One region of the Candidatus Alistipes pullistercoris genome, then DNA from elsewhere that is predicted to be linked to it. Evidence: riboswitches for the same ligand, from Rfam matches in the RefSeq annotation. Region 1 holds a riboswitch; each other region holds the start of a gene.
The links. A riboswitch is a leader RNA that binds a small molecule or an ion and turns the genes downstream of it on or off. The one in region 1 is predicted to bind cobalamin.

Region 1 (7,877 bases):
GTTTATACGACTTGTTGTTACTTTCGTTACATTGGTAAAATCAAGTTGTAAATCAGTTAAAGAGGTTTTAAAACAAGCCAAAAATGCAGATGATGAACGAAGTGTGTTTATCATCAAGAATATATTTCAACCTGTATATGAACGCTACATAAATGCGTTAAGCGATAGTAACCAAATTGATTTTACCGATGCTATTCTTCAAGCCACTGAGATATGTCGTACTTCACACCCTGTTGAATATGATTATATCATAGTGGATGAGTTTCAAGATATATCTGTTGACCGTTACAACTTCTTGAAAGTATTGCGAGAGGGTAATCCTCCTGCAAAGTTGTATTGTGTGGGTGATGATTGGCAGTCTATTTATCGTTTTTCGGGAAGTGATATGGCTCTATTCAATCAATTCCCCGAATATTTTGGAGCAACGGAGATAAACAAGATTGAAACTACATACAGGTTTGGAGAGCCTTTGGTTTCTTTATCGTCGAACTTTATACAACGCAATAAAGCCCAAATACAAAAGAATATCCATTCGTTCAGCTCAGAAATGAGAACCGAGTTGGAATTCTATGCTTATGATAGACGAGATTACTGCAATACGATAGGGCAACTTGTGGCTTCTATTCCATCGGATAAATCAATATTCCTATTGGGGCGTTACTCTTTTGATGATTACTACCTCTCTTTTATGTACCAATCAATTAAAGAGGGTAATAGATTCTACTATGTGATAGGAGGACGAAAAATAGAGTTTTTAACCGTACATAAGTCAAAAGGTCTTGAAGCGAATTATGTAATACTCTTACAATGCAATAAAGATACATACGGTTTCCCATCACAGGTGAGTGACGACCCTGTGCTTAACTATGTGCTCACTAAGAGCGACCAATTCCCATACGGAGAAGAAAGAAGATTATTCTATGTTGCAATAACAAGGGCTAAGATAAAAACGCTTGTATTATACGATAAGCGTTTCCCGTCTGTATTTGTGGATGAATTCTTGCACCCCGAAAAGGTGTCAGAAGAAAGCTATGTAAAGCACCCTAACGCCAATAAAAGATGGACAAGAAGTGCAGACCAATTTTTATTGAAACTGCACAATGAAGGTAAGAGTGTCAAATATATTGCAAACAAAATGGGTAGAAGTCAAACTTCGATTGTAATGCGATTAAACAAACTAAAAAAATAGTCGAACTTTTTCTTTGATGTACCTTGTGTACATCGGACTATTCTATTATTTTTGTACACAGAAACGAGTTACTTGAAAGCAATTCAAGGTAGAACGCAGCAGATTGTACCGTTGCCAAGTCATTACCTCAAAAACGGGTAATTATCCCAAAGTCCTTTGTATAAGGTACTAACAGAAGTTTTCCAGAATTACATAAATTAACGGAAGAACGCCGTATGTTCTCCCGTTTATCGGTAAGGTTACCGCCTCGCCCGTTCTTTCTCCTCATCGCGCTGCATGCGCAGGTTCAGCCGCTCACGCAGCTTGTCGAGGAAATAGGTGCGGCTCTCGCTCTTGCAGCGTTTGATGTCCGTATAGGCGTTATAGCAATGGCTGTCCTTTATTTCCAGCCCGAATATCTGACCGAAAAACGCAGCCAGCTCCTTGATGTCGTTCTCTCCGTCGTTGATACAGCCGATCTCGTCGAACGCATAGATGATCTCCACCAACTCGACGAGACTACCCGTCCAGCGGAAAGGCGTGTCCGGAATATCGGATTTTTGCGCCGACAGCGGAGGCGTCTGGGTTTGGAGGTATCGAAACATCCGACGCACGAACGTCAGGGCTTTGCGGATAGGAATTGTATGGGAAGATTCCGCCTTGTGAATCTCGTGCAGACAGCCCAGTTCCTTTTCGATATAGGCGAGCGTGAAGATAAGGTGATGCCGCTGGGATGGCGGAGCGCAGCATACGGTGCAAACCTCTTTGATGAACTCGTTATATACCGACGGCGTTATGGTGCGGGCGTCGGCTCCGTCATTGATCAGACGGAAAAATTCGTTTTTTGTAAGTATGAGGAAATCCATTCAGTTTCTGTTTTTCGGGTTGTTGTACTCCGTGACTAATTACGTGTTGCGCACGCTTCACATAAGAACAACCCCCTTTCCTGTGGAATGGATCGTATCGGATTGATAATTTATAAGTTATTGGATTGATTTTCGTATGACGAGCCGTTTCCACCCCGCAAGGGTCATAGGGTCATCCCTGCGATTGCGTATGCGAAAATACTATTATACCCCCTGCGGCTTGCAGCCGCAGGGGGTACAACGAAAACGGATAGCCCTGCCGCAGAGCGGCTATTCTTTCACGGGCCGGACGGAGAAGCCCCAGCTTTTCCCACTTGAAGGGCTCGGGCTGATTCCATTTTTGCTTATCATGAACTGACGCCCAGAATGGGTCGCAGTCGCTTGTCCCGTCCAGTAACCGTATGTATATCCGTCGTAATATATTACGTGGCCATCCGTATAGTACCGTATTCCTTGGCCTGGAATAAAGATCGTGCTTCGCCGTTGAGTGATACACGCTTGCGCGGCGAGAGTTTCGACGTCCGCCCCGTTCGAGAATAACAAGAGAGCGGAGCGGCCGGGCATCCGTTTCCGTTGTACCCCCTGCGGCTGCAAGCCGCAGGGGGTATAATAGTATTTTCGCATACGCAATCGCAGAGACGGCCCTATGACCCCTCATTTGTGTCCTTAACGGAGAAAAAAGAAAACACCCAAACTTACATTTTAGGGTGTAAATCTGGGTGCTATCCTTGTAATTCGCTGACAATCAGCCTTGTTTGCGGAGAGTTAGGGATTCGAACCCCAGGAACCACATAAGCGGTTCAACAGATTTCGAGTCTGCCCCGATCGACCACTCCGGCAACTCTCCTATTGCGGGTGCAAAGTTAATCAACAATTCTGATTATCGAAAATTTTTGGACTAAATCTTTTATATTAATAATATTTCCACTTATCCTTTCTTTGCAAAGTGGAGCGACCGATTGTTCTCCCAGGGAAACCGCTTGAAAAACGGGAGATATCGATTAATAATCCAAACAAGCACGGTAATGACAGCAGTTGCAATAACCGCAATTAAGAAATCGATCACGTAATAATGAGGAATGTTTATTTTATTCAGTATTTTTGACAGAATCAAAATCACGCCTCCATTTAGAAAATAATACAATATTGAGTTCCGACCGATATATTCAAGAACAGGTTGATTGCGGATAAATTCCGACAATTTTAAGATAAACACAATCCCGCTCCCTGACAAAACCAACGATTTAAAACTATCGATCATAATTCCATCGTATTCTGAAACGGGCGTGTATCGAAAAATTGCAAACAAGGCTATATAAAGCGAAGTAAAGGCCAACAGGCTGTATTTACCCGACAAAGTTTTCTGAATCACGTTGTAGTGCAGGCTCCAAATATATCCCAAACAAACAAATATCAGATTGACGAAAGCTTCTTTATAATACCAGAAAGAAGGTGCAGGATCCACACGTTTCAGATAAGTGCCCAAAATTAAGAGACTGAGCCCGCAAATCAACAGGATGTATTCATTTCGAAAGAGTTTGTAAAAAATGTAGAAAAGAATTTCGCAGACAATAAGGGCTGCAACAAACCAAGACGCTGTTCCTCCCAGAACATCATATAACATGCTTTTTATTGTCACGTCATTTCCGTGGGCAAATGCTTTCGGTAGCCAAATAAGGGTTGTAAATATCAAATAAGGCCAAACCAGAGTGGCAAATATTCGTTTTAATTTCCGAAGAAAAGAGAGCGGCGCAGTCTCTTTGACGATATATCTTCCTGTTATAAAGAAAAAAGTTGTTAGAAAAAACGGTGCAAAAAATGGTTGGATATGTATGCTCGTAGGAAAATAACATTCCGAGTGATAGAGCATCACGAGAAACATACAAATGCCTCTTGCTATATCAATGCTGTTATTTCTCTGGGGAACGGGCGATACGACAACCGTAGAGGAAACGGTATTCTTTATCAAATTGAAACTAAACATATTTTGCATAGGTTATATTGTAAAAGGTCTGTACACCACGTTTCGAACCCGGTCACTCTCTTTCCTGTAGGTCCGGTCCAAAGGTAACACTTTCCGGGATATATTTTCCATCGCGGACGTATTTTTCTGAAAAACAACCCAGGCAGTATGCCCACCGGAACGCACATTATTTTCATTATTAGGCCGCATCGTCCCGAAAAAAAACTATCTTTGCCGTGCAAAGGTTTCCGCATCGCGCTTTCGACCGCGATCAGGGAATTAAAAGGGAATGCCGTGCGAATCGGCAACAGTCCCCGCTGCTGTAAGTTTCAGTTCCGAAAGGAATAAAATGTTTCGACACTCTTGGCCACTGACATCGAGTCGGGAAGGCGCCGAAACGGAAACGAGTCAGAAGACCTACCTTTGCTTTACGGATTTTACAGTCTGCGGTGAACAGACGAAAATCGACGGAATTTCCGGCTGACCTATTTGCGCACGATGCCGCCCGCTGTAAAACCGAATTGGATTTTTTAACGATCAACGAGCGGCATGGAACGTATTCCTCCCATTTATCTCTTCCTGTTTATGTGTTGCCTGACACCGGCGGCGCTTTATTCGCAGAACGGCTCCGACAGCCTGACACGCAAAGCGTATCCGGACAGCCTACGCCATTACAGCATCGACGAGGTGACCGTATACGGACAGAACCAACCGTCCCGGATTATCCCCGCCCAGGAACTCTCCGGCAAAGAACTGCAGCGACTCAACGCCCTGTCGGTCGCCGATGCGGTACGCTATTTTTCCGGGGTGCAGATCAAGGATTACGGCGGAATCGGAGGACTCAAAACCATCAATATCCGTAGCATGGGCACCCAGCACGTCGGCGTTTTCTTCGACGGCATCCAACTCGGCAACGCACAGAACGGGCAGATCGACCTGGGACGCTTTTCGCTGGACAACATGGAATCCATTTCGCTGTACAACGGGCAGAAAAGCGCGGTATTCCAGCCGGCTAAAGATTTCGCATCGGCCGGTTCGATTTACATGCAGACGCGAACGCCCCGTTTCGACCGAGACGGAAAAAACAACCATTTCGGCGTGTCGATGAAAACCGGCTCTTTCGGCACGGCCAACCCGTCGATCCTGTGGGAACACCGGTTCAACGACCGGCTCAGCAGTTCGTTCAACGTCGAATACCTGTACACCACGGGCCGCTACAAGTTCAGCTACACGAAAAAAAACGGATACGACACGACTGAAGTGCGCCGCAACGGCGACGTGCGCGCCCTACGGGCCGAAGGCGGCCTTTTCGGCCTGGTACGCAACGGCGAATGGAAAGCGAAAGTCTACTTTTACAACTCGGAACGGGGCTACCCGGGCGCTTCGGTGCGACAGGAACCCGGACGGTTCCGGCACGAAGACCGGCAGTGGGACGACAACTTTTTCGTACAGGGTTCTTTCCGGAAAACCTTCAGTCCGTTTTACAGTCTGTTGCTGAACGGCAAGTACGCCTACGATTACCTGCACTACCTGTCCGATCCGCGCCTCGACGAGAGCACGATGTATGTCAACAACCACTACTACCAGCAGGAGACGTATTTCTCGGCAGCCAACGAATTTACGTTTTTCAAATGGTGGAAAGCCAACCTCGCCGCCGATTTCCAATGGAACACGCTGGACGCCGACTTGGTCGATTTCGTCTATCCGCAGCGCTATTCGGTACTGACGGCCGCGGCGACCTCGTTCGAATTTTCCCGGGTCAAAGTGCAGGCAAGCCTGCTGCACACTTATGTCCACGACCGGACGAAAGCCGTCGGGGGAAGCGCCGGCGACAAAAGCGAATTCACGCCCACCTTCGTAGTCTGGTACAAACCGTGGAGTCGGCCGGAGCTGAGTTTCCGCGCATTCTACAAACGGATTTTCCGGATGCCTACGCTGAACGACCTGTACTACACGTTCATCGGCAACAAATACCTGAACCCGGAATACACCACCCAATACAACATCGGCGTCACCTATGCGAAAAATTTCGACGGCGTCCTGCGGCGGATCGACTTCCAGGCGGACGCCTACTACAACGAAGTGGACGACAAGATCGTCGCCATGCCCACCAGCAACCAGTTCCAGTGGACGATGATCAACCTCGGTCGCGTGGAAATACGAGGGATCGAAACGACCGTGCAGACCAACTGGCTGTTCGGTCCGGTAACCTTCAACGCCCGGCTGAATTACACTTACCAGAAAGCCCAGGACGTCACCGACCGGACGAGCGAATGGTACGGCGGCCAAATCCCCTATATCCCGTGGCACAGCGGTTCCGCCGTACTGAATCTCGGCTACCGGGGATGGGATCTGAATTACAGCTTCCTTTACACCGGAGAACGCTACGAATCCGTCGCGAACATCCCCGAAAACTACGCGCGGCCGTGGTATACGCACGATATGGCGCTCTCGAAATACATCCCGTTCAAAAAAACGGCGCTGCGCATCACCGCCGAAGTGAACAACATCTTCAACCAGCAATACGAAGTCGTACAATGTTACCCGATGCCGGGCACGAATTTTAAAATCAAAATAAACTTTACGTTATGAAAAAACATTTGACAAAATCACTGCTGCTTTTGCTGCTCAGCGCAGCCGTCTGCAGCCTCAACTCCTGCCGGAAAGAAGAAACGGGCACCCCTTCGTCCGGTTCGGGCGGCGGAGAGGGAGAGACCGCCGGTACGGTGAAAGGATTCTTCCTGCTGAACGAAGGCAATCAAGGCAGCAACAAGGCCTCGCTCGACTATTTCGACTACGAAACGGGCGTCTACACAAAAAACATCTACCCCGAGCGGAACCCGGGCGTAGTCAAGGAATTGGGCGACCTGGGCAACGACCTGCAGGTTTACGGCGAAAAACTGTATGCCGTGATCGGCGGTTCGGGACTGGTCGAAGTAATGGATGTCAACACGGCCAAGCACGTGGGGCAGATCTCCGTTCCGAGCGGCCGCCGACTCGCATTCAAAGATCAGTACGTCTACATCAGCTCCTACGCGGGCCCGCTTAATTTCGATCCGAACGCCCGGAAGGGTTACGTGGCCCGGGTCGACACGGCGCAACTCGGGAAAGTCGATACCTGCGTGGTCGGCTATCAGCCCGAAGACATCGTCGTCTCCGGCAACAAACTTTACGTTGCCAACTCCGGCGGATACCGGGCTCCGGTCTACGACAGCACGGTTTCGGTGATCGACCTGAGCACATTCAAGGAGATTTACAAAATCAACGTAGCGATCAACATACAGAAGATGAGGCTCGACCGTTCGGGCAACCTCTGGGTGTCGACCCCGGGGAACTACTACGACATCCCGTCGCGGACTTTCGTGATCGACACGAAAACGGACAAAGTGACCGACACGCTCGAAGTGCCGAACGCCAACATGGCCCTGCGCGGCGACTCGCTGCTACTGTACAGCGCCACCTGGGACATGACCACCGGAAAAAGCGCCTATTCGTTCACCTTCATAGACACCCGGACGAAAAAAGACGCCGGGCAGAATTTCATCAAGGACGGAACGGATAAAAATTATACCGCAGCCTATGAAATCGCGGTCAACCCGGACAACGGAGACTTTTTCGTCACCGATGCGAAAGACTATATAACGCCCGGAAAGATCTATTGCTACGGCTCCGACGGACGTACCAAATGGTCGGCCACCACGGGCGACATTCCGGGGCACATCGCATTCACGCATAAAAAGCTGCAACCGCTGAAATAACGGCTCCCGCCGCAAAACGACAAGCTCCGGAACCTCCGTTCCGGGGCTTTTTTCCGTACCGTCCGCCGCTTTTCCCGCAATAAACCGTATTTTTGTAAAAACACGACGATCATGGGCAACAA
Region 2 (7,877 bases), on a different contig from region 1:
CAGGCCGGTGATGTTCATCGCGGCCAGTTCCGGGTACTGCTTCGCGAAGCGTTTGGACAGGTATTTCAGCAGGTAAATGTCCAGTTTGATCTTGTTCTCGACGAAGGGACGTTGGATTTTGACGACCACCTCGTCGCCGGACAACAGGCGTCCCTGATAGACCTGCCCGATCGAGGCGGCGGCCAGCGGCAGCCGGTCGAATTCGCTGAAAACCTGTTCGAGCGGAGCGTTCAGCTCTTTTTCGATCAGCGCGATGGCGTATTCGCTGTCGAACGGGACGGCGCGGGACTGCAGTTTTTTGAGTTCGATCCGGAATTTCTCCGAAACCATATCCGGGCGGTCGGCCAGGATCTGCCCGAATTTGACGAACGTGGGGCCGAGATCTTCGATGGTCATCCGGATCCGTTCCGGAGTCGTGTGGACGATTTTGTGGACTTTGCGGCGCCGTTTTCCGAAACGGGTGTGCGCGAACAACTCCCCGAACGAATGCTTGATCAGGATTCCCATGATCTGGAAAGCCCGGTTCATCTGCAGGAACGATATGTAGATGCTGACGATTTTCATAACGTTTTATTGTTGAGCGTCCTGTTTAGTTCTTCGAGCGTGCGGTTCAGTCGATCCATCTTCTCGATCAGCTCGCGGTTGTCCGCCGCGGGCGGTTCCGCGTCGCGGGTCTGCGCGAACAACTGCCGCAGCAGCAGTTCGTCCTTCAGCGATTCGGCCATCCGCAGCAGGCTCTCCGCGATGTGCTCGCTGCGCTGCGGGTCGGCGTCCATCTTTTCCGAAATGATTTTCGAAACTTTGTCGACGAAAAGATCCCTTTCCGACAGTCCGATCGTGAGGATCAGTCGCATGATGTTGCTGTACAGTGCTTTCATCGTATCGTAATCACAGTGCAATATTACGTATAATTTGCCGGAAAATGCAAGATGTTTGCCAATTCCGCCGTAAATTTGTCATAACGAAGACCGCCGGCCGCACTTCGCGGGGCGAATCTCCTCCGCCGGGCGCAACGGGAACCGCCCCGGCATGACAATTGCTGGATAAGATGCAGATTGCGTAGATTTTATACGGTCCGTATACGGAGATCGGATCGCGCGGCGTTTTTTTAACAGAGGCATACCGAAATAATAATGCGTGTTATGAAAAAGATTGTTTTGATCGTTTTGTTGACGTTGCTGGGCGGCGGATTGTCCGCGCAGACGAATTCCCGCAAAGCGGCCCGACAGGTCGAGAAAGCGCGCCGGGCCGCGATGGACAGCGTGTTGCACCTTGGTGCGGTGCAGGCTTTGGAAAGCGGCGCTTTCGTAGTCGAAGCCGACCGGCTTATTTTCAAACGGGGGCGTACGGCCAGCGTCAGTTCGAATACGAATTTCGTTTCCCGCGACGGCGACGAGGCGTTCGTGCAGATAGCCTTCAATACGGTGCTGGCCGGGCCGAACGGCGTGGGCGGCATTACGGTGCGCGGAAACGTGTCGGACGTTACCGTCCGGACGGACAAAAAAGGATATCTCTACTACGGGATGAACGTTCAGGGGATCGGGATCTCCGCGCGGGTCGATATCATGCTGATTCCGGGCACCGACCGCGCCAGCGTGACCGTCGATCCGAATTACAGCAGCAACCGGATTACGATGGAAGGAAGGGTGCTTCCCGCTGTCGATTCGAGGGTCTTTAAGGGACGTTTTCACTAATAAAGGCGTTTCCGGAAAATCCGCCGCCCCGCGCCAGTCAGAAATCCTGATTGGCGCGGGGCGGCGTGCATGGTGCGGAATGTTACCGTTCCGGCGGGTAGTCCGACAGGATGCCGCTCGTATGGCGGAATTGCTGGAAAACGAGCGGGTCGCCGGCGAATCGGGCCGAAAGTTCTTCCCGGACGGCGTCGTCGTGGACGCCCGGAATCAGCGTCGTGCGGAACCGGTAGTCGATCCCGCTGTCGCGCAGCAGGTCGATCGACCGTTGCACGTTGTCCATCTGGCGGTCGGTGACGGCCGGATAGATTTTCGCGTAGTGTTCGCGGTCGGGGATCGTTTTGATATCCATGGCCACGCAGTCGACCAGTCCCATGTCGATCAGGGCGGACAATAGTTCCGTATTCGTCCCGTTGGTATCGAGCTTGATCCGGTATCCGAGTCCTTTGACTCTTTCCAGAAAGCCGGTCAGTCCGGGGTGCAGGGTCGGCTCGCCGCCGGTTACGACGACTCCTTCGATCCACTCCCTGCGCCGCCGCAGGTAGTCGAGAATGACCGTTTCGGACAGATCGGGTAGGTGATCGGTCAGCGAGGGGAGCACCAGCGACGGGTTGTGGCAGTAGTCGCACCGGAAATTGCATCCTTTGGTGAATACGACGGCCGAAAGTACTCCCTCCCAATCGATCAGACTCTGTTTGACAAAACCTCCGATTCGCATGTCAGATCGCTGTTTCGTGGACGATCCGGTGGTCGAACAGCTTGCGGTCGGCGAACTCCTCCCGTTTCCCGTCGTTCCACTGGCTTACCGGGCGCATGTATCCGACGATACGGCTGTATACTTCCGCCTTGCCGCCGCATTTGGGACAGATGAAATGTTCGCCGGACAGGTAGCCGTGCGAAGGACAGATGCTGAACGACGGCGACAGCGTGATGTAGGGCAGCCGGAACCGGCCGGTCACGCGGCGCACCATGTCTCGGGCGGCTGCGGGCGATACGGCGCTTTCGCCGGTGAAGACGTGGAACACCGTTCCCCCGGTGTACAACGCTTGTAGCGGATCCTGCATTTCGAGCGCTTCGTACAGGTCGTCGGTAAAGTTTACCGGCAGGTGGGTCGAATTGGTGTAGTAAGGCTTGGCGCCTTTCAGTAGTCGGTCGGCTTGGTTCGCCGTGATGATATCCGGATAACGCTTGGTATCGAGCATCGCGAACCGGTAGGCGGTGCTTTCGGCCGGAGTGGCTTCGAGGTTGTAGATATTGCCGGTTTCCTCCTGGAATACGGCCAGCGCGTCCCGCATGAAGCGCATCGTTTTTTGGGCGAATGCCGCGCCCTCTTCGGTGGCGATTCCGACGCCGAGGAAGTTCAGACAGCATTCGTTCATCCCGTTGATGCCGATCGTCGAGAAGTGGTTTTTCCAATAGCAGCCGAAACGGTCGTGGATGTGGCGCAGGTAGAATTTCGAATAGGGATAGAGTCCCTTTTCGGTGTAGCGCTCGATGACCTTGCGTTTGGTTTCGAGGCTTTCGCGGGCCAGCTCCATCAGGTGGCGCAGCCGTTCGAAAAACGACTTCTCGGACCCCGATTCGTAGCCGAGTCGCGGCAGGTTGATCGTCACGACGCCGACCGACCCGGTCAGCGGGTTCGACGCGAACAGTCCGCCGCCGCGCTTGATTAGTTCCCGTTTGTCGAGCCGCAGCCGGCAGCACATGCTGCGCACGTCGTCGGGTTTCATGTCCGAGTTGACGAAGTTCGAGAAGTAGGGGATGCCGTACTTGGCGGTCATCTGCCAGATGCCGTCGTAATCGGGATTTTCCCAATCGAAATCGGGCGTGATGTTGTAGGTCGGGATCGGGAACGAGAACAGGCTGCCCGCCGCGTCCCCTTCGTACATCACCTCGGCGAAGGCCTTGTTGAGCAGCGTCATTTCGGGCTGAAAATCGCCGTAGGTCTCCTCTTTTACTTCGCCGCCGCAAACCACCGGCTCGTTTTTCAGGAAGTCGGGGACGGTCAGATCCATCGTGATGTTCGTGAACGGAGTCTGGAAACCGACCCGCGTCGGAACGTTCAGGTTGAACAGGAATTCCTGCAAGCACTGTTTGACCTGCGCGTAGTCGAGCCCGTCGTAGCGGACGTAGGGCGCGAGGAAGGTGTCGAAATTCGAGAAGGCCTGCGCGCCGGCCGCTTCGCCCTGCATCGTGTAGAAGAAGTTGACGATCTGTCCGAGCGCTGTCCGCAGGTGCCGGGCCGGCGCGCTCTGCGCTTTGCCTTCGACTCCTTTGAACCCGGTCGTCAATAGGTCTTTCAGATCCCAGCCGACGCAGTAGACGCTCAGGAAGCCCAAGTCGTGGATGTGCATAGCTCCGCTTTTGTGCGCGTCGGCGACCTCTTCGGAATAGAGCCGGCCGAGCCAGTACTGCGAAGTAATCATCGTCGAAATGTGCTGGTTGAGGCCTTGCAGCGAGTAGGCCGAATTGGCGCTTTCCTTGACCCGCCAGTCGTCCTGCGACAGGTAGTCGTCCATCACGTCGAGGTTCGAAAACAGCTCTTTCGATTCGCGGAGCTGTTCGTGCTGCCGACGGTAGAGCATGTAGTTTTTCAGCAGCGCGAAATCGCCGCGACGGTACAGCGCCTGTTCGACGGCGTCCTGCACCTGTTCGACGTGCGGCGTCTGTTCGGCGCTGTTTTTTTCGAGCGAGGCCACCACTTCGCTGCACAGCCGGCGGGCTTCTTTGCGGTTCGGCACACCGGAGGCCCGCATGGCCTTGAAGATCGCCTGTTCGATTTTCTCCGGACTGAACGGGGCGATCTCGCCCGTCCGTTTTACGATTTGCCGTAAATGAGTCTGTCCATTCATCTTGTTTGAATTTTAAACAGTTAAACAATAAGATAAAATGGTAACTCCGGGAGGATAAAAGATATCGGGCCGCGTACGGAGGGCCCCGACATTCGATCGCTCTTCACCCGAAAGCTACAATGCAATTCATCCGGCAGGTCTTCTGACTTGTTCCGGGTCGCGCGCCTTCCCATCGGGTAAACCGACAGTGGCATTCGGGTTTGCGCGGCCTTTGGCAGGAACTTACAGCTACGGGGATAGTTCCCGACTTTCACGGGATTCCCTTTTGATCTCCTGCCGGGCGAGACGCCCGGCATCGAGAACCGAATGTTTTCACAAACATAGCGAATCGTTTCGACGGAAAACATTTTCGGCGGAATACTTATCAACAACTTATAAACCTATTCGATTAAACGGTTGGCTGTCATCGCCGAAAGCGACGAGGAAAGACGGTATGCAAAAAGGCCGCTCGCCCGAAACGGCGAACGGCCCTGAAAGAGATCCCGGAAACGGGCGGAAACTATTTTTTCACCAGTTTGCAGGGATAGTGCGCTTTGTATTTCCCTTTGGTCATCGCGGCCAGTTTGCTTTTCAGCAGAGTTCGGCGCAGCGGCGACACGTGGTCGATGAACAGTTTGCCGTCCAGGTGGTCGTACTCGTGCTGGATGACCCGCGCCGCGAAACCTTCGAACTCCTCGTCGTGCTCGACGAAATTTTCGTCCGCGTAGCGGATCCTGATCCGCGACGGCCTTTCGACCCGTTCGTTGATTCCCGGCAGGCTCAAACATCCTTCGTCGAACGGAACGGCGTCGCCGGAGCGTTCGTAGATGTGCGCGTTGATAAAGGCTTTTTTAAAACCGGCCAGGCTCGGATCCTTGTCGGCGTTCACCGAAGCGTCGACCACGAAGATCCGGATGTTGCGGCCCACCTGCGGGGCGGCCAGTCCGACTCCGTCGGCTTCGTACATGGTTTCCCACAGGTTTTCGAGAAATTTGTCCAGTTCCGGATAATCTTTGGCGATGTCTTCGGATTCTTTGCGCAAAACCGCCGAACCGTAAATATAAATCGGAAGTAACATATCGTTCGTTTGCTGTTTTTAATCCTGTTATACCAGATGCCGGATCAGTTCCGTCCGGTCTCCGGGAAGCAGGTCGATCATCGGGATTTCGATCAGCGTGTAGCATCCCGGTTTCTGCAACATAGAAGCCCGCGCCGAGGAGACCAGTATCTGGGCCGTAAGCGCCGGATTGTTGATCTTCATATTGAATTCGAACAGTTGGTTCTGCGTTTTGCCCGAAACGCCCTTGCGCGTCAGGTTGACGCCATGTCCCATGTCCAGCAGCGCGTCCACGCTCTGCACCCGCATCACGTGCGTCTCGTCGTGTACGAAATAGGCGTCTTTTTTGATCGCGTCGGCCACCTTGTCGAAATCGTAGCCCTCTTTCAGCTCGATGTAAACCATCCTCCGGTGAATGCCCGTCCCGGTCGGAATCGTCATCGACAACGCGGCTTTAACCCCGTCGATCGCCTTGACGGCTACGGTGTGACCCATGCTCATGCCGGGGCCGAAGTTCGTGTAAGTAATCCCTTTCGGGGCGCAGGCTTCGAGCAGAGCGCGCACCACCGAGTCGCTGCCCGGGTCCCAGCCGGCCGACATGATCGAAACGGCGCCGTGCTGCGCGGCCGCCTTGCCGAGCGTCGCGTGCTGTTCGGCGACCTGCGTATGGATGTCGAAACTGTCCACCGTGTTGATCCCTTTCTCGAGCAATTTCAGCGCGAAGCTCTGTACGCTGCGGCTCGGTGTGCAGAGGATCGCCACGTCGACTTTGCCGAGCGATTCGATTTCGGTGGCTACCGTATAGTTTTTCAGTTCTTCGGGCACGTTCGCGGCGTCGCGGCGAATGATACCGGCGATTTCGAAGTCTTCGGCCGCCTGCAACGCCTCGAGGACGTATTTTCCAATGTTGCCATATCCGACGATGGCTGCTCTGATCTTTTTCATCTTCTATTGTGTTATTTATTTGTTAAATGATTGTCCCGCGAATCGAGGTATCCTTGCAGGATGATCGTTGCGCTGATGCGGTCGACCAGCCCTTTGTCCTCGCGGCGGCGTTTTTTCGGAACGCCGCCGTCGATCATCGCCCGTAGCGCCAGCCTCGAGGTGAACCGCTCGTCGAACAGTTCGATCCGCATCGCAGGCATCTCTTTGCGCAGCTTCTCGACGAACGGGCGGATGTAGGTATAGGACTCCGACGGCAACCCGTCCATCTGCAGCGGCATGCCGATTACGATCGCGTCCACCGCGTTGGCCGCGGCGTAGCTCTTGACGTAGTCCATCAGCGTATGGGTCGGAACGGTGTCGAGGGCGTTGGCGATGATCTGCAACGGGTCGGTCACGGCAAGGCCCGTCCGTTTGCGTCCGTAATCGATAGCCAGTATTCTCCCCATATGCGACGATAATCCGTTGAATGATCCGATTGCTGCGTCCGGCCGCCTTGCCCGCAACGTTTCCATGGGACTCTCCCGGGGGCGTTTGGTGATTCCCTGGTAGATATCCGGCTGGTTTATAGCTTGATCCGCAGACGGACTAGCGGGCGACAGACGGCATGAAACGCGCGTTATTCTGTGCAAAGTTAAGAAAAAAACTTATCTTTGTTTTGCATTCTGGAGATTATGTGTTTTCCGGACGATCCCGCTGCGATCGCAATACGGAAACCGCGAGGCGGACGAAAGACGCGTGAAAATGCAATTAAGGGTATCGGTTTAAAAAAGAAGATGAGCGTATGATGACGTTACAGGAAGTTATAGTGGAGTCGCATGACGATTTTCCGATATGGTCGTCCGTCGTCGTCGGTTTCGATGACGACAAAAGTTTGGTCGTGTTGCTCGAACACGACGATTACGACGAGCCGGACTATGCTTACAAGGTTTATGCGACCGTCGATAAGCGCGACGCGATGGGAATGGCCCGGCGTCTGAACGTTTCGTTGACCGATTTGCCGGCAGTAATTTTTAAACGGTACGGCGAAGCTTCGAACGTATTTGTACCTTCCGAGGTGGAAGCTACTTTTAAAGACATCCTGGATTTTATCCTCGATTGCGGCGTTCGCTATCGTTTGAAGAGAGAAGATAAATCGTGAAAGGCCGTTTGCAGCCCGGCGTTGCCGCACGGACGTTTCCGCTTTTCGCCGGCAGTTTCTTTTTTATTCGTATTTGTCCGTTAAATATCTTATATATAGTCGGATGCAATATTTCTTGCGGAGAACTTCTTTTGGAAATCTCCGAATAAAAACATATACTTGCACTCCGTATGTTTAAATTTAACCGACTCTTTTTTTGATATGAAGAAACCAGG
Region 3 (7,877 bases), on a different contig from region 1:
AGATGATCCGCGAAAAACCGCTGACCGGACACGGATACCGGTGTTTCGAAGCCGGGTACATGCTCCGGCAGGCGCGTTATTTCGAACGGAATCCCGAAAGCGGATTCGCTCCGCTGGCCGACAACGTAAAACACCCGTTCAACGAGTTTCTGCTGTTGACCGCAGAATTCGGAGCCGTCGCCCTGCTGCTGACGGCGCTGTGGATCGCAAGCCTGATCCGGGCTTATCGGAAAAACCCGAACGACGAATCGCACACGCTCGCGACGGCACTGTCGGCCGCGGCGGCGCTTTGCTGTTTTTCATACCTGCTCTCGTATCCGTTCACCGGGTCGATCGTCGCACTCGCGGCAGGCGGCCTGACGGCCCAGTCGCGCCGAAGTTGCGAACGGTTCCGCGCGCGGCGGGCTTCCGGAATCCTCGCCGCGCTGTCGTCCGCCGCGCTGCTGGGATTTGCAGCGAAAGAAATGTATTACGAAAACCGATGGCACCGCGTGCAGAAAACCGCATCGTCCGATCGCCCGCCGCTGCCGGAATACGAGCGACTGTACCCGTTTTTGGATAAAAACGCTTATTTCCTCTACAATTACGCAGCGGAATTGAATGATGCGGGCGAAGCGGACAAAAGCCTCGAAGCGGCGACGGCCTGCGAAAAAATGCTGAACGACTACGACGTGCAGATGTTGAAAGCCGATGCCCACAAAAAGCGGCGCGATTTCCGCCGGGCGGAAGCCTGTTACCTGCTGGCGTCGCGAATGTGCCCCGGACGATTCATGCCGCTGTACGAACTGGTGAACGTATACGACAGCACGAACCGGCCGGACAGGGCGCAGGCTCTGGCGGCGGAGATCGCAGACAAACCCGTGAAAATACCGTCGGGACTCGTCTCCGCAATAAAAATAAAAATGCGGGAACGAGTCGGCGACTAATGCTAATTGCTGTTTCCTTCTTGTAGCCCCGCGCGCGCAGTCTCGAATGGCTCCGGAGTAGGCCGGAATGACAACAACATCAGAATCGGAGATACCGACGAGCTGTTCTACAGGAAAGACAAGAATGGATGGATTTCGCTGGGCAGGCAAAAGGCCCGGGATATCAAACTGACTTTCCACGACATACCGAACAAGGCCCTCTTTCTCTTACTGTATCTCAGCCCGGACAAGGAAATCGAATATTTACGGTCGACCGGGACGAGAAACAGATCTGGTAGTAATTCCGGAAAACGACCGCCCGGCAAACCGGATACGATCCGCAGGGAAAAAGCATTTTACGTTTCACGCGCGGATTCGTGCCGGCCGGAATCGATGAAAAATGCCGAAAGGCTCTCTCTCAGGAAATGTAAGTTATAATCAGGACGGCTCTCTCGCCCAAACCGGAAAATCGTTCTTTCATCGTCTTTACCCAGCGACATCCGTAGTTGACTGCAACACACAAACAACTAAATACAAAATATTTACAAAATAAAAAGAACGAAATTACAACGAAACAGTTGGAAGTAATGAAATAAATGTTTTAACTTTGACGGCGAATCGGTTCGCCTTTTTGCACTCAGAGAAAGGCGATAAAAGGGAACCGGGTGCGAATCCCGGACAGTCCCGCTGCTGTGAAACTCCGAACAACGTCCTGAAACGATCTGAATGGCCACTGGCGGCAAACGATAACGTCGGGAAGGCATCAGGACGGGAGTCAGTCAGAAGACCTGCCGGTTCAGGTGATGTTTTACCGTCCCGAGGGTTGGATGTTAAAACGTGGAAAGTTTAATCATTTTTTTTAATCCGGATCGTTCTGCTGAATGCAGACCGTTTGCGGTGTGTGATAACGATGGAAAAAGTTTGTCCTCGTTGCGGAACACGTTTTGCATGTTCCCTCGATGCTGTTATGGATTGCCTCTGCGCGGGCGTGGCTCTGGATGACGCCCAGCGTCGGTTCATAGCGGATAATTACGACGATTGCCTATGCAACGACTGCCTTCGCATACTCAGGGAGACCTTCTACTCGACAGGGATCAATCCCCGGTATGCTCCTATTGTAAAACCTAAATCATATAGCGAATGATCGAAAAAATCGTTATAGCCAACCGAGGAGAAATCGCCGTCAGAATCATCCGTTCCTGTCGCGAAATGGGAATCCGTTCGGTAGCTCTTTTCTCCGAAGCCGACCGCATGTCGAAACACGTCATGCTGGCCGACGAAGCGTATCCCATCGGCCCGGCTCCGTCGAAAGAAAGTTACCTCGACGTCGATAAAATCATCGAAACAGCTCTGAAATGCGGTGCGGACGCCGTCCATCCGGGATACGGTTTCCTATCGGAAAACGCCGGATTCGCACGAAAATGCGAAGTGGCGGGAATCACGTTCATCGGCCCGCGTGCGGAGACGATCGAACGGATGGGCGACAAGATCTCGGCCCGCCGGTCGATGACGGAAGCCGGCGTGCCCGTGGTGCCCGGCATCCAGCGCCAACTCGAATCGGCCACTGAAGCGGAACGGATCTGCCGAGAAATCGGCTTGCCGGTCATTCTGAAAGCGGCTTCCGGCGGCGGCGGCAAGGGTATGCGCCTGATCCGGTCGGAAAGCGAAATCGGCGAGGCGTACGCCGCCGCTAAATCGGAAGCTCTGTCGTCGTTCGGGGACGAAACAGTCTACATCGAAAAATACATCGAGGAACCGCACCACATCGAATTCCAGATACTGGGGGACGCGCACGGGAATATCGTCCATCTGTACGACCGGGAGTGTTCGGTACAGCGCCGCCACCAGAAAATCGTGGAAGAGAGTCCGTCGCCGTTCCTGACCGACGAACTGCGACAGGAAATGGGAAAGACCGCGGCGGCGGCGGCCCGGGCAGTCGGTTACGTCGGGGCGGGAACGATCGAATTTCTCGTGGACAAAAACCGCAACTTCTATTTCCTCGAAATGAACACCCGACTCCAGGTCGAACATCCCGTAACTGAAGAAGTGCTGGGCCTCAACCTGGTCAAAGAACAAATCTACATCGCCTCGGGCCGCCCGCTGCACCTGCGACAAACGGACATCGTCCAGCGGGGGCACTCCATCGAGTGCAGGATTTGCGCCGAGGATGCGGACAACGGCTTCATGCCTTCGCCGGGACTCGTCAAACAGGTTACCGAACCCAACGGGCTCGGAATCCGCATCGACAGTTACATTTACGAGGGTTACGAAATTCCTGTCTACTACGATCCGATGATCTCCAAACTGATCGTCCGGGCGACTACGCGCGAATACGCCGTCCAGCGTATGCGCGCGGCACTGGACGAATACAAAGTTACAGGCATCAAAACCAACATCTCTTACCTGAACGCCATCATGCATACGCCCGACTTCGTCCGGGGCGGCTACGACACGGCGTTTCTCGAAAAAAACGAAAAGATCATACACCGCTACTTACGGGAACCTTTCCCGGCCGGAGCGGATGACAGACTGGTCGAAGACCTGGTGCTGATCGCCGCACAGATCGACTATTTGGTCATGCAACAGGAAGGCGGAGGAAGTTCACCCGCGGCGGCGGACACCGGCACGCTGAACCGTTGGCGCGAATTCGGCAAACGCAAAGGCGTAATGGGAATTTAAAACGAAACGTATGGAAATACATATCGGAGAACGGGTCGCCGAAGTGCAACTCGTCGAAAAAGAAGGGAATCAGGTACGCATCGCTGTAGACGGGCAGATGTACGACGTTGATATCGTGATTGCCGACAACGGGGTTTGTTCCGTCATCTTCAATGGACAGTCGTACAACATGGAGATCGTCCGTTCCGACAACGGCAAGCGATACAAAGTGAACCGGGGATTCAATTCGTACGATGTCGGGATCGTCGACGCCCAGGAGAAATATCTCCGTTCGCGCCGCAAAGACAACGGGCGCCAGGACGATACGATCACGGCGGCAATGCCAGGCAAGATCGTAAAAATAAACGTCGCCGCGGGCGACCGGGTAACCGACGGAGATACCCTGATCGTATTCGAAGCGATGAAAATGCAAAGCAACCTGAAGGTAGTCGGCGATTGCACCGTCCGCGAAGTGCTGGTCTGCGAAGGTGATCCGGTCGCTACGGGCCAACCGCTGATAAAACTCGATATTTTAACCAACGACCAAAACAATGAATAACGATAAAATCCTAAAAGATTTCCTCGCGAAAGACAAAGCCGCTGAACTCGGCGGCGGAACCCGAAAAATCGAAAAACAACATCAGGCCGGCCGAATGACCGCCCGCGAACGCATTGAGACGCTGCTCGACAAGGGCACCTTCGTGGAATTCGATAAATTCGTCACGCACCGCTGCACGAACTACCACATGCAGCAGGAGAAAATTCCGGGCGACGGGATCGTCTCCGGATACGGCAAGGTCGACGGGCGTCCGGTGTACGTCTACGCCTACGACTTCACGGTCTTCGGTGGATCGCTGAGCCTCACCAACGCCGGCAAGATCGTAAAAGTGCAGACGATGGCCCTCAAGAACGGGGCACCGATCATCGCGCTGAACGATTCCGGGGGCGCGCGCATTCAGGAGGGCGTCGACAGCCTGACCGGTTATGCCAACATTTTTTTCCAGAATACGATTGCATCGGGCGTCATCCCTCAGATCTCAGCGATCCTGGGCCCTTGCGCCGGAGGCGCATGTTACTCGCCGGCGCTGACCGACTTTATTTTCATGGTGAACGAAAAAAGCCACATGTTCGTCACGGGCCCCGACGTAGTGAAAGCCGTCACCCATGAAGAAGTTTCCAAGGAAGAACTCGGGGGCGCTTACACACACAACAGCAAAAGCGGCGTAGCGCACTTCCTGGGTAACTCAGAAGAAGAAGTGCTGATGGGCATCCGCGAGTTACTGAGTTTCCTGCCGTCCAATAACCTCGAAGACGCGCCGGCACGACCGACCGTGGACGATGTCCGTCGGGAAGACGAACGCCTGACGGATCTGATCCCTTCCGACCCCAACGTACCTTACGACGTGAAAGAACTGATCGAATCGGTGGCCGACGACAACTATTTCTACGAAATCATGCCGCATTTCGCCAAGAACGTGGTGATCGGCTTCGTCCGCATGGGCGGGCGTACGGCGGGAATCGTAGCCAACCAGCCGGCATTTCTGGCCGGGGTGCTCGATATCGACGCATCGGACAAGGCGGCCCGGTTCATCCGTTTTTGCGACTGTTTCAATATCCCGATCATCACGCTGGAAGACGTCCCCGGGTTCCTTCCCGGCTGTACGCAGGAACACAACGGCATCATCCGCCACGGAGCGAAAATCGTTTACGCCTACATCGAAGCCACCGTGCCGAAAATCACGCTCATTCTTCGCAAAGCTTATGGCGGAGCCTACATCGTCATGTCGAGCAAACAGACCGGTTCGGACGTGAACCTCGCCTACCCGATGGCCGAAATTGCCGTCATGGGTGCGCAGGGAGCGATCAACATTCTCTACCGCAACGCGGACGACGACCGGAAAGCGAAAGAGCTCGAAGAATATGCCGCGAATTTCGCCAATCCGTATCAGGCTGCCGAGAAAGGATATATAGACGAAATCATCCTTCCCCGCCAGACCCGTTTCAAACTGATCCAGGCCCTGGAAATGACCCAGAGCAAACTGAGAACCAATCCGCATAAAAAGCACGGCAACATGCCATTGTAGTTGCCAAAAGCCGAATGAACGGGAAAACAGACCACCCCGACAGAATACTTTCGGAAACACGTAACGGAGACTCCTGTCCGTTCGAAGACCGGAGTGAACCCGCGCACGGACATGTTTCGTCCCCCGCGGACCGCGACAACGAGGCCCTGGCTTCGGAAGAACAGGCGAAGCTGACGCCCGGTACAGTCGTCGAAATTTTAAAGCAGAGCAACAGGGATTTTGCCGGTGGAGCCCTAACGGTACGGAACAATACGAAAAGGATACGGGAAGCCGCCTTGTGGCAATATCCCAAAGCGGTTATCCTTTCCTGTATCGATTCCCGGATTCCGGTGGAAGACGTATTCCATCGCGGTATCGGAGAGCTGTTCGTGGTGCGGATTGCCGGCAATTATGTCAATGCGGATGTGTTGGGCTGCCTCGAATTCGCCTGCAAGGTATCGGGCGCGAAATTGATCGTCGTATTGGGTCACGAACACTGTGGCGCCATAAAATCGGTCATCGACCATGTCCAGCTCGGTCATGTCACCGCCATGTTGTCGAACCTGCAACCCGCCGTAGCCCGCGCCAACGAAACATTCCGGGGAGAAAAAAATGCATCCAATCCGGAGTATGTAAAAGAAGTGTGTATTCGCAATATACAACATGCGGTTCGAGGAATCCGCTCGGGAAGCGATATTCTGAAAAAAATGGAAGACAAAGGAGAAATCGGAATCGTCGGCGCCATCTACCACATGAAAACGGGAGCCGTTACTTTTTTATGAGATGTTGCGCCCGCGTGTTTATCGAACGTTTATCGCAGGAGCCTGTCGTCAACACATGCCGTACAGGCAACCCCGTCCGGGATTATCCGTTCCCTTTCCGTATCCGTAAAAAACGGACCGCGTTACCGACGTCCTCGACCTGCTGCCGAACAGCAACATGACCCTGTGCGGCGATTCGCTCTACGTTTACAGCACCGAATGGAGCTGGATCACCAACAAAAACACGATCACCTACGCCATCGTCGATACGAAAACCAAGCGGGTCGTTTCGCGCAATTTCATCCGGGACGGAACGGACAAAACGATTCAGATCCCTTACGGCGTAGCCGTCAATCTCGACACGCGGGAGATATTCGTAACCGATGCGAAAGATTACGTGACGCCCGGCACGCCGAATTGTTTCGATCCGGACGGAAAAAAGAAATGGTCCGTCACGACCGACGATATCCCCGCGCACATCGCATTCACCTACCAAAAATTACGGCCGCTCGAATAATCGCGCAACGATTGCGACCGGTGAAGCAATCGCGGGCACACCCGCCCGATCGGAAAACCCGCCAGCGATCGAACGGGCGGAACAGGAAAAGATTTTTGCAGACCGAATAGTATTTTTCCTTTTTTTTAACGATCTTAGTCGTCTGACTTTACAAACCAACCGACTAACCGATCCGAACATGAACAGACTAAGCCCCAAACGGCGGTTGCTGTATGCCGCTTTTTTACTGTTTCCTTTTGCTTCCCTGACAGCGCAAGTACCTATCGTACCTCCGGCGGACGAGCTGAACAAGCCGTTCGGCGAAAGCGACGAAGAGGCTTTCGCGTCCCCCCCGAAAGTTTTTTATCCGGAAACATGGTTCCATTACATCGGGGGCAACGTATCCCCGAAAGGAATTACCGCCGACCTGGAAGCGATCGCGGCGGCCGGCTTTTCTGGAATACAACTGTTCCACGGACAGTTCGGCGGCGTTTGGCCCGGCACGGAATCGCAGATCGCCTGCCTCAGTCCGTTGTGGGACGATGCCGTCCGGCATACCGCAGAGGAGTGCAAGCGGCTGGGACTGCGCTTTACGATGCAAGGATGTCCCGGCTGGGCGATGGCGGGCGGCCCGTGGATCAAACCGGAACAGGCGATGCGCCATCTGGCATGGAGCCGGACGGACGCCACGTCCGGGGCCAGCAACGTAACGCTGCCCGTCCCGCAGCCGAGCGAAGAGGAGTGGCGGGATTACCGCGATGTGGCGGTCATCGCTTTCCCGACCCCGACGGACGACACCGGGAAACCGCTGGAACCGGAGGACGTCCGGAGCAACCGAGCAGGCGACTGGAAAAAATTCATAAAAGGAGAAGCCGACGCTCCGATGCAACTTTCGCCGGCGGGGGAAAACGATCCCAACTGGGTGGAAATCACATTCCCCGAAGAAACGGTCGTTCGGACGGTCGAATTCCCGTCGGTCAACAGCCTGACCCAT
Region 4 (7,877 bases), on a different contig from region 1:
AAAACTTTTTCGGTAGAATGAACGAACAGCAAATCCCATATTACAGGAACGTAAGCGCGTATTTTCTTACCATTTCGATTTTTAATCTCGCAACGCATAGGAACGAATGTTTCGACAGAAGCTTTATCGAGACGGTCCCGCGTATCCGATTTGCGATTATACAGAAAACGCATTACATACCAAACGAGTCGTTCTTCCTCCATGCATTGTGACATTCGAATTCTCTCTGCTTTCAGGCTTAATCATCGCTAAATTTGAGCTATGGACATAACTCTGAATCCCCTAATATCACCTATATCACTAATACTAAGGTCATTGGAAACTAAAATTCTAAATACGCACTTTCGTATCAGTATCGTTTCTTTGTAAGAGACGGCACTTTATGGGTACAAATATTGGAAATATAAATCTAACGGCCAAATATTCCATTATCATTTATAGCTATTTCGCGCGTTTTTATGTATTACTAACACATTGATTTATATAATTATATACGTGACTTTCAAATCGCAACAGCATTTACTCCGGAAAAGTTCGGAATACGTTATCGAATCGACGATCCCATTGCCCAATTTATATATCTCTTATCCTGAATGATGTATAAACGCTACTCTCTCATTGTTTATTACACTTGTTTACAGTATTTTATTATTCCATGCCGTCTCTTACAAAGAAACATCCTAAACCTATAAATTACCAACAGCGATCCGCAACAAAGAAAACATTGATACCCAGCCCTTGGGGATCATCCTGCATCTCTTTCGTATAGATTCCGGGATTCGCTTTTAAAGCTATTTTTCGCATTCGGTTATCGAAAACGAGCCGCCGCCATTATAATGATTTTGGAGGAAAATACCGGAAAAATTCTCCGGTTCCGAATAAACGGTTATCTTTGCAAGAAACATCAGATGATATGATGAAAGAGCGACCGGATTCGGTCATACGGAAAAGATCGCTGGCCGAAGAGTTGGCCGAACGGCTCCGCCAACGGATTACGGACGGGCAATTCGAGGTAGGCGAAAAACTGCCGGCCGAGCCGGAACTGATGCGTATTTTCGGCATCGGCCGTTCGACGGTGCGCGAAGCTGTGAAGATACTGGTTAACATGGGGTTCCTGAAAGTGCAACAAGGAGCCGGGACGTTTGTCGAGAGCCGGGCGGCGGCGGACGACCCGATGGCGCAACGTCTCCGCCGTGCCGACATCCGCGACCTGGACGAAGTGCGGAGAATACTGGAGGTCGCCATCGTCGAGCGGGCTGCCGGACGGCGTACGGAGCAGGATATCGAAAAGATCGAAAGATTCCTTGCGGAACGCGGCGCGACGGCAGCGGCGGGGCGGTTGGAGGCGTGTATCGAAGCGGATATCCGGTTTCATGTCGCTTTGGCGGAAGCTACGCACAACGAGATTTTGTACGAACTCTACCGGTCGGCGACCATCCACCTGCAAAAAGGTTTCGAACACATTTACGTCGATACGGGCTATTTTCTCGCATCGCAGCCTACGCACGAACGGTTGGTACGGGATATAATCGCCCGGGATGCCCGGAAGGCGCTGCATACGATCGGCATTATCCTGAAAGAACCGTAACCCATGAATACGAACTCCTCCTGCGCGCGGCCGCTCCGTAATCCGATGAACCGGACAGTTTATCCGATCCTGTTGATGGTTTGCACCACTCATCTGCTCAACGACATGATGCAGTCCGTCATTCCGGCGGTCTATCCGCTTCTCAAAGAGAAATTCGGCTTTACATTCGCACAAATCGGCGTCATCACGCTGGTTTTTCAGATGACTTCGTCGCATTTGCAGCCTTTCGCCGGACGTCTGGCGGACCGTCATCCGAGGCCCTACTCGCTAGCCGTAGGGATGTGTTTCACGCTGGCCGGACTGCTCGCGCTGTCCGTAGCCCCCGGCTTTGTCTTTATTTTGGCGGCGGTCGGCCTGATCGGCTGCGGTTCGTCGGTTTTCCATCCCGAATCCTCGCGGGTAGCGCAGCTCGCCTCGGGCGGGCGCAAAGGACTGGCACAGTCGATCTTTCAGGTCGGCGGCAACGCGGGAAGCGCTATGGGGCCGTTGTTGGCGGCTTTGATCGTGATTCCGTTCGGTCAGGCTTCGATCGGCTGGTTCGCATTGGCCGCGCTGCTGGCTATTTTCATACTTATTAAGATCGGGAACTGGTACAAACGGCGGCTGGCCGTAGCGGCACGCAAGACCGTCGCAACGGCGGCGGCGCCGGCTCACGGACTTACGAAGCGAAAAATCCGGGCCGCGCTCATTATCCTGGGCGTATTGGTATTTTCGAAATATTTTTACATCGCCTGTATGACCAACTATTTCACGTTCTTTTTGATGGATAAATTTTCGATGTCGGTACAGAGGGCGCAGTACTGTCTTTTCGCATTTCTGGCGGCTTCGGCGGTCGGAACATTCTTCGGCGGGCCGCTGGGCGACCGCATCGGACGGAAATACGTGATCTGGGGTTCCATTCTGGGGGCCGCTCCCTTCACGCTGATGCTTCCCTATGCCAACCTGGCCTGCACCATCGTACTGGCGGTCGTGATCGGCCTTGTCATCTCGTCGGCGTTTTCGGCGATTCTGGTCTATGCGACCGACCTGATGCCGGGAAAGGTCGGCATGATCGCCGGAGTATTTTTCGGACTGATGTTCGGGCTGGGGGGACTCGGTTCCGCCTTTTTCGGCTGGCTGGCGGACAAAACCAGCATCGAGTATATTTTTCAGATCAGTACGTTGTTGCCTTTGCTGGGTGTAATAACGGGCTTTCTGCCTAATATCGAATCGAAGAAAACCAATAAATAAATCAGCGATGCAGTACACTTTTAAATACCGGTCGCCCCTCGGCGGGATCACGATCGCAGCCGACGACGAAGGCCTGACAGGGCTGTGGTTCGACGGGCAGAAATACTTTGCCGACACGCTGTCGGCCCGGCACGAAGAGAAAATGCTGCCGGTATTCGGGCAGGTCAGGGAATGGTTGGACTGTTATTTCGGCGGCGGCATCCCCGGTTTTACGCCGCCGGTGCACCTACAAGGTTCGCCGTTTCGGCTCGCCGTCTGGGACGTGCTGCGGCAAATCCCGTACGGGGAAACCGTCACTTACGGGGAGATCGCGCGGGAGATCGCCCGGCGACAGGGAGTACGGAACGTATCGGCGCAGGCCGTAGGCGGCGCCGTGGGGCACAATCCCGTCAGCATCGTCGTGCCCTGCCACCGCGTCGTCGGGAGCAACGGAAGCCTGACGGGTTATGCGGGCGGCATTACGCGGAAAGTGCGGCTTCTGAATCTCGAACGGGCGGAAATGTCGGGATTGTTCGTTCCGAAAAAAGGGACCGCATTGTAGGCGGCCGGCCGCTGTCGCGTCTTCTCGTTTAGCCGATGTCCGTCAGGTTGACGAACTTACCGTGCAGCCTGCGCCGCTCGATGAGCAGTTTCAACTGTTTTTGACGTTTGGGAGTGATCCAGCGGCGTGCAAAAATGTTCGGGATGGCCACGCCGATAGCGATGCAAAGGATCATAAGCGAGGCCTGGATGGCATTGTTCATCGCTACGGTGACTTCGCCCACCACGCCGCGCATATCGATGAAAGCAAACAGCGCCCGATACATCAGCACGCCCGGGATCATCGGGATGACGCTGGGAATCGATAGGCAATGGTGAGGGGTGTGGAACCAATGCACCGCCCGCGTTACGATGATGCTGATAAGGGCCGAGCCGACCAAAGAACCGATTACTGGACCCATGTCCAGTCCGATATTGTGGTTGCTCGGGCCAAGATTGACAAAGTTGCGGGAGCAAACGGCGATGACGCCTCCTACGGCCACCACCCAGAGCAACCGGCGCGGGATATTGAAGATCATCGAAAATCCTACGGCCGATATGGCGGCCGCTACGGCGAATTCGAAATAGGTGTGATGCGGCGTCATGCTCAGATCCTTCACGAAGTTGTCGATCCCGCAGACGTGGATGGCCAGCGCGATGCCGAACGACATGGCGACCACGATGAGCAATGTATTGACGGCCCGTGTGATACCCACCTGCACGTAGTTATCCAGCATGTCGCTTACAAAATTAATCAGCGGGACGCCGGGGACGATGAAAAGAGCGCAGGCCATCAGCGGATGCCACGGCGTATCGGAATGGAGAACGGCATGGAGCGGTCCGGGCAGTGCGAGCGTCGATATAAACGTGGAAACCCATGCCAGCAACGTTGAGACGAAGGCGGCGACGGCAATATTCATAAAGTGATTGGAACCCAGATCATTGAGCACCGCACGCAAGCGGAACCCCAGGATAGCGGCCACCGAAGCGTAGAAGAAGGCCGGCCAGTCGCAACCGAACTGGATGCAGAACCCGCCGCAGGCGAATCCCGCGCCGACGGCTACCTGCCAGGGGGTGTAGTTACGTTTGCGGGTACGGATTTTTTCCAGCTCCTCCTCGTATTTTTCCAGCGAATAGTCCTCGCGGATGGCTCTCCAGGAGAGTTTGCTGACGGCGGAAATAGCAGTCATGTTGATGCCGTGTTTTTCGCAACTCTGGAATTTGGAAAACGAATGTTCTTCGTCGCCCAGGTTTACCATCAGCATGTTGTAGTTGATGTAAATATGCAGGTGTTCGTCGGGCAGTCCCAGGTAGGCCGCCGTGCGTTTCATGTTGCGCATGATGCGGCTCGTGTCCGCCGCGCTTTCCATCAATAGCTTGCCCGTACGCAGCAGCAGGTCGAGCTTCCGGTGCAAAAGTTTTTCCGAATACTGTGATGTCTTTTCCATAACCGCCTCTCTTTACATCCGACAAACCGGCATTGCCGTGCCGGTGTTCAAAAGTTCCACTACGACGCTGACATACTTTCTCATCCGTATATTTCTCAAAACGAGGATAATTTTTTTCGCTATTTTTCTAAACCCACGAGCAAAAACAGCCTTTTACGAACGGCAGGTCTTCTGACTGACTCCCGCTTTGAAACCTTCCCGGCCCCTTTCGAAACCAGTGGTATCGTATGATCAAAGCGTAAACGGAGCTTCACAGCAGCGGGACTGTCCGGGATTTTCACCCGATTCCCTTTTAATCCGGACGACAGAAAAGCGCCCCCGGAACCGATTCCGAGGCAAAGATAAGTTTTTAAAATTAATTAAAATAGATCCGCCGCGATATTTTAGGGCAACCTGCGAACTTTTTCGGGCGAGAAAGGCAAATAAAAAACTCCCTTCGGGAAGAGCGTTTTTCGAGGTTTGCGCGCCGGGACGGTCGCCGGAAAAGGTCATTCGGATTTGCCGATATATTCTTTGACGACCTCCCCGAAGATTTTAAGTCCTTTCTCGATCCGGTCTCCGGGTATATTGGAATAATTGATCCTGAGGATATTCTCTTTATGCTCGTTCGGAAAAAAGAGCTGCCCGGAACGAAAGCTATTTTTTTTCGAGGCATTTGTTTAAAATTTCGCGCGCCGAAATCCCTGTCGGAAGTTCGATCCAGATAAATAGTCCGCCTTCGGGCCGAATGAATCTTATGTTCGCGGGGAAGTAACGTTCGATGGATCCGACCGCAACGTCCCTGCGCCTTTTGTACACTTCGACTATCTTTCCGATATGCCGGTCGATGTCGTACCGTTGTAGATACCGGACGATGGTCATCTGGGCCATCGTATTGCAGGTCGGTTCCCTGTTTGACCAACCAGGACGTACTTGCGGATAACGTTCTTGTCTCCGGCGATCCAGCCGATCCGGAATCCGGGGCAGAAAATTTTAGAAAAACGTCCCGTGCACGGGACGTTGCCGGTCGTGTCGAAAGACTTTACCGACGGCAAAGACGCTCCTTCGAATCTTAGCTCGCCGTACGGATTGTCTTCCTGTACCGCGACGCCGTATTTCGAGGGCAGTCCGGCCAGTTTCTTGCGTCTTTCCAGGCTCCACGTTTTTCCATCCGTTCATTTTCAATCCATCCGACTTCCGAGCAGGTTCTTAACACTCTTTTGCCCTCATCTGTAAAGGATTCATTCAACAGTGTCCATTAATTTTACACACCCGGATCGAACCACACAACATAAAATCCTGTATTACAAACATTAGCACATCGCGGCATTATTTTCGAACATTGCTGTATCGATTGAAAAAGCACTCCGCCGGATCCAAAGCGGAAAAATAAAAACCGACGACCAATATGAGGGATCTGAACATCGCCATACGCTCGCTCTTCAAAAGGGGACGGCATAACGTAACAAAAATCGTCTCGCTGAGTATCGGATTGGCCATCGGTCTGGTACTGATTGCCAAGATCTATTTCGAACAATCCTACGACTCGTTTTATCCGAATGCGGATAGGATCTATCGTTTGACGGGCTACACGAGCAACGAAAACGAGTCGAAGGTCAGCGAATCCGTTTCGGCAATCGTCGCTCCGACCATGAAAGAGGAAGTACCGGGCATCGAAGCCGCAACCCGGCTGACCCATATCGGCGGAGACAGGAACAAATTCATAACGTCCGATAAGCGGCGCTACTCGATCGGCGGCATCCTGATGGCCGACAGTTGCCTGTTCGACGTGCTGCCGCGTCCGGTACTGTCGGGCGATCCGAAAAAGGTATTGGCCCGGCCCGGCTATGCGATGATTTCGCGCTCGTTCGCCGAAAAGCTCGGAGGAATCGACCGGGCAGAAGGCACGGTCATCGCTTCCGACAACAAACCGGAGATGACGCTGACCATCGGAGGCGTATTCGAAGATCCGCCGGAAAACTCGCACTTGCGCTACGACGTACTGGTCACATTGGAGGAAGCGGACGACGGAGGCTTCCTGGCCTGGTTCGGCCGCCACTACCTAACCTATGTGCTTCTGTCCCCCGGCGTCACGCCCGAAACCCTGCGTCCGGCCATCGACCGGATGCAACAAAAACACATCGTCCCCCAAGCCCTGCAAAATGCCGGCGTCGACCGATTGGCATTTTTCCTGAAACCTATAAGGGAAGTGCATACCGGCGAAGCCAATATCCGGAACATGACCGTCATGCTGGCGATCCTCGCTTTCGCGCTGCTGTTCACGGCCGTGATGAATTATATCCTGATTGCGATCTCGGCGATCGTGAACCGTAGCAAAGAAATCGCCCTGACTAAATCGTACGGCGCATCCGGGACCGACATCCACCGTATGACGATGTCGGAAACGCTGGTACATATGATTCTTTCGCTCACTCTGGCCGTCCTGCTGATCCTCGCGTGCCGGGACACCGTCGAAGGATTGCTGAACGTTTCGCTTGCCGCCTTGTTCTTCTCCAAAGGAGCTTTCATCCTGTCGGGCATTTGCGCCATTGTATTTTTCGTAACCGGGTTCGTCCCCGGCATGCTGTTCGCCCGCATTCCGGTAGCGTCCGCCTTCCGCAATTTCAAGGAAAACCAGCGGCATTGGAAGCAGGGATTGCTGTTCATGGAATTTACGGCCTCGGCGCTGCTGGTTTCGCTGCTGATCGTAATCGGCGAACAACACCGGCATATGCTGAACAGCGATCCGGGATACTCGTACGATCGCCTGGCTTACTGCGCGGTCACCGATCTGGATTCGACGGCTCGAACGATGTTGACCGACGAAATCGAAAAACTTCCGGAAGTGGAACAAGTGTCTTCCTGCATAAGACTGCCGTTCGGCCAAATGCCGGGCGGCGCGGCGATGTTACCCGGCACGGACCAGACCTGTTTCGAGATCGCCGATCATTTCCGCGTCGGCGACGGATTTCTGGCCCTGATGGAAATTCCGGTCGTCGAAGGACGTTCGTTTACGGAAGAAGTATCCCATTCCAATGAAATTATGGTAAGCCGCTCTTTCGTCGATCGGATGAAGGATTTCGCGGATTGGCCCGACGGTGCGGTCGGCAAGC

Region 2: another riboswitch for cobalamin. It lies ahead of PGR91_RS11525 (ribonucleoside triphosphate reductase); the one in region 1 lies ahead of PGR91_RS09500 (TonB-dependent receptor).
Region 3: another riboswitch for cobalamin. It lies ahead of PGR91_RS08140 (cysteine-rich CWC family protein); the one in region 1 lies ahead of PGR91_RS09500 (TonB-dependent receptor).
Region 4: another riboswitch for cobalamin. It lies ahead of PGR91_RS12785 (threonine/serine ThrE exporter family protein); the one in region 1 lies ahead of PGR91_RS09500 (TonB-dependent receptor).

The regions. Positions count from the first base shown of each region.
Region 1 covers NZ_JAQDED010000006.1:7,506-15,382, forward strand. The annotation lists gene PGR91_RS09480 (UvrD-helicase domain-containing protein) at 1-1,189, shown strand, start outside; gene PGR91_RS09485 (RteC domain-containing protein) at 1,429-2,034, opposite strand; tRNA gene PGR91_RS09490 (tRNA-Ser) at 2,793-2,881, opposite strand; gene PGR91_RS09495 (acyltransferase family protein) at 2,963-4,018, opposite strand; cobalamin riboswitch at 4,223-4,437, shown strand; gene PGR91_RS09500 (TonB-dependent receptor) at 4,583-6,589, shown strand; gene PGR91_RS09505 (DUF5074 domain-containing protein) at 6,586-7,755, shown strand; gene cobO (cob(I)yrinic acid a,c-diamide adenosyltransferase) at 7,867-7,877, shown strand, end outside.
Region 2 covers NZ_JAQDED010000009.1:81,107-88,983, reverse strand. The annotation lists gene PGR91_RS11545 (ABC1 kinase family protein) at 1-564, opposite strand, end outside; gene PGR91_RS11540 (hypothetical protein) at 561-878, opposite strand; gene PGR91_RS11535 (DUF4251 domain-containing protein) at 1,143-1,694, shown strand; gene PGR91_RS11530 (anaerobic ribonucleoside-triphosphate reductase activating protein) at 1,777-2,409, opposite strand; gene PGR91_RS11525 (ribonucleoside triphosphate reductase) at 2,411-4,543, opposite strand; cobalamin riboswitch at 4,658-4,865, opposite strand; gene def (peptide deformylase) at 5,043-5,600, opposite strand; gene PGR91_RS11515 (diaminopimelate dehydrogenase) at 5,628-6,524, opposite strand; gene ruvX (Holliday junction resolvase RuvX) at 6,536-6,970, opposite strand; gene PGR91_RS11505 (hypothetical protein) at 7,306-7,662, shown strand; gene PGR91_RS11500 (glycoside hydrolase family 43 protein) at 7,864-7,877, shown strand, end outside.
Region 3 covers NZ_JAQDED010000004.1:277,388-285,264, reverse strand. The annotation lists gene PGR91_RS08145 (O-antigen ligase family protein) at 1-926, shown strand, start outside; cobalamin riboswitch at 1,508-1,716, shown strand; gene PGR91_RS08140 (cysteine-rich CWC family protein) at 1,816-2,049, shown strand; gene accC (acetyl-CoA carboxylase biotin carboxylase subunit) at 2,046-3,584, shown strand; gene PGR91_RS08130 (acetyl-CoA carboxylase biotin carboxyl carrier protein subunit) at 3,595-4,122, shown strand; gene PGR91_RS08125 (acyl-CoA carboxylase subunit beta) at 4,115-5,647, shown strand; gene PGR91_RS08120 (carbonic anhydrase family protein) at 5,662-6,408, shown strand; partial or broken gene PGR91_RS08115 (YncE family protein) at 6,521-6,904, shown strand; gene PGR91_RS08110 (glycosyl hydrolase) at 7,083-7,877, shown strand, end outside.
Region 4 covers NZ_JAQDED010000012.1:38,276-46,152, forward strand. The annotation lists gene PGR91_RS12765 (UpxY family transcription antiterminator) at 1-203, opposite strand, end outside; gene PGR91_RS12770 (FadR/GntR family transcriptional regulator) at 914-1,588, shown strand; gene PGR91_RS12775 (MFS transporter) at 1,634-2,818, shown strand; gene PGR91_RS12780 (methylated-DNA--[protein]-cysteine S-methyltransferase) at 2,826-3,359, shown strand; gene PGR91_RS12785 (threonine/serine ThrE exporter family protein) at 3,388-4,785, opposite strand; cobalamin riboswitch at 4,929-5,129, opposite strand; partial or broken gene PGR91_RS13620 (hypothetical protein) at 5,643-5,924, opposite strand; gene PGR91_RS12795 (ABC transporter permease) at 6,173-7,877, shown strand, end outside.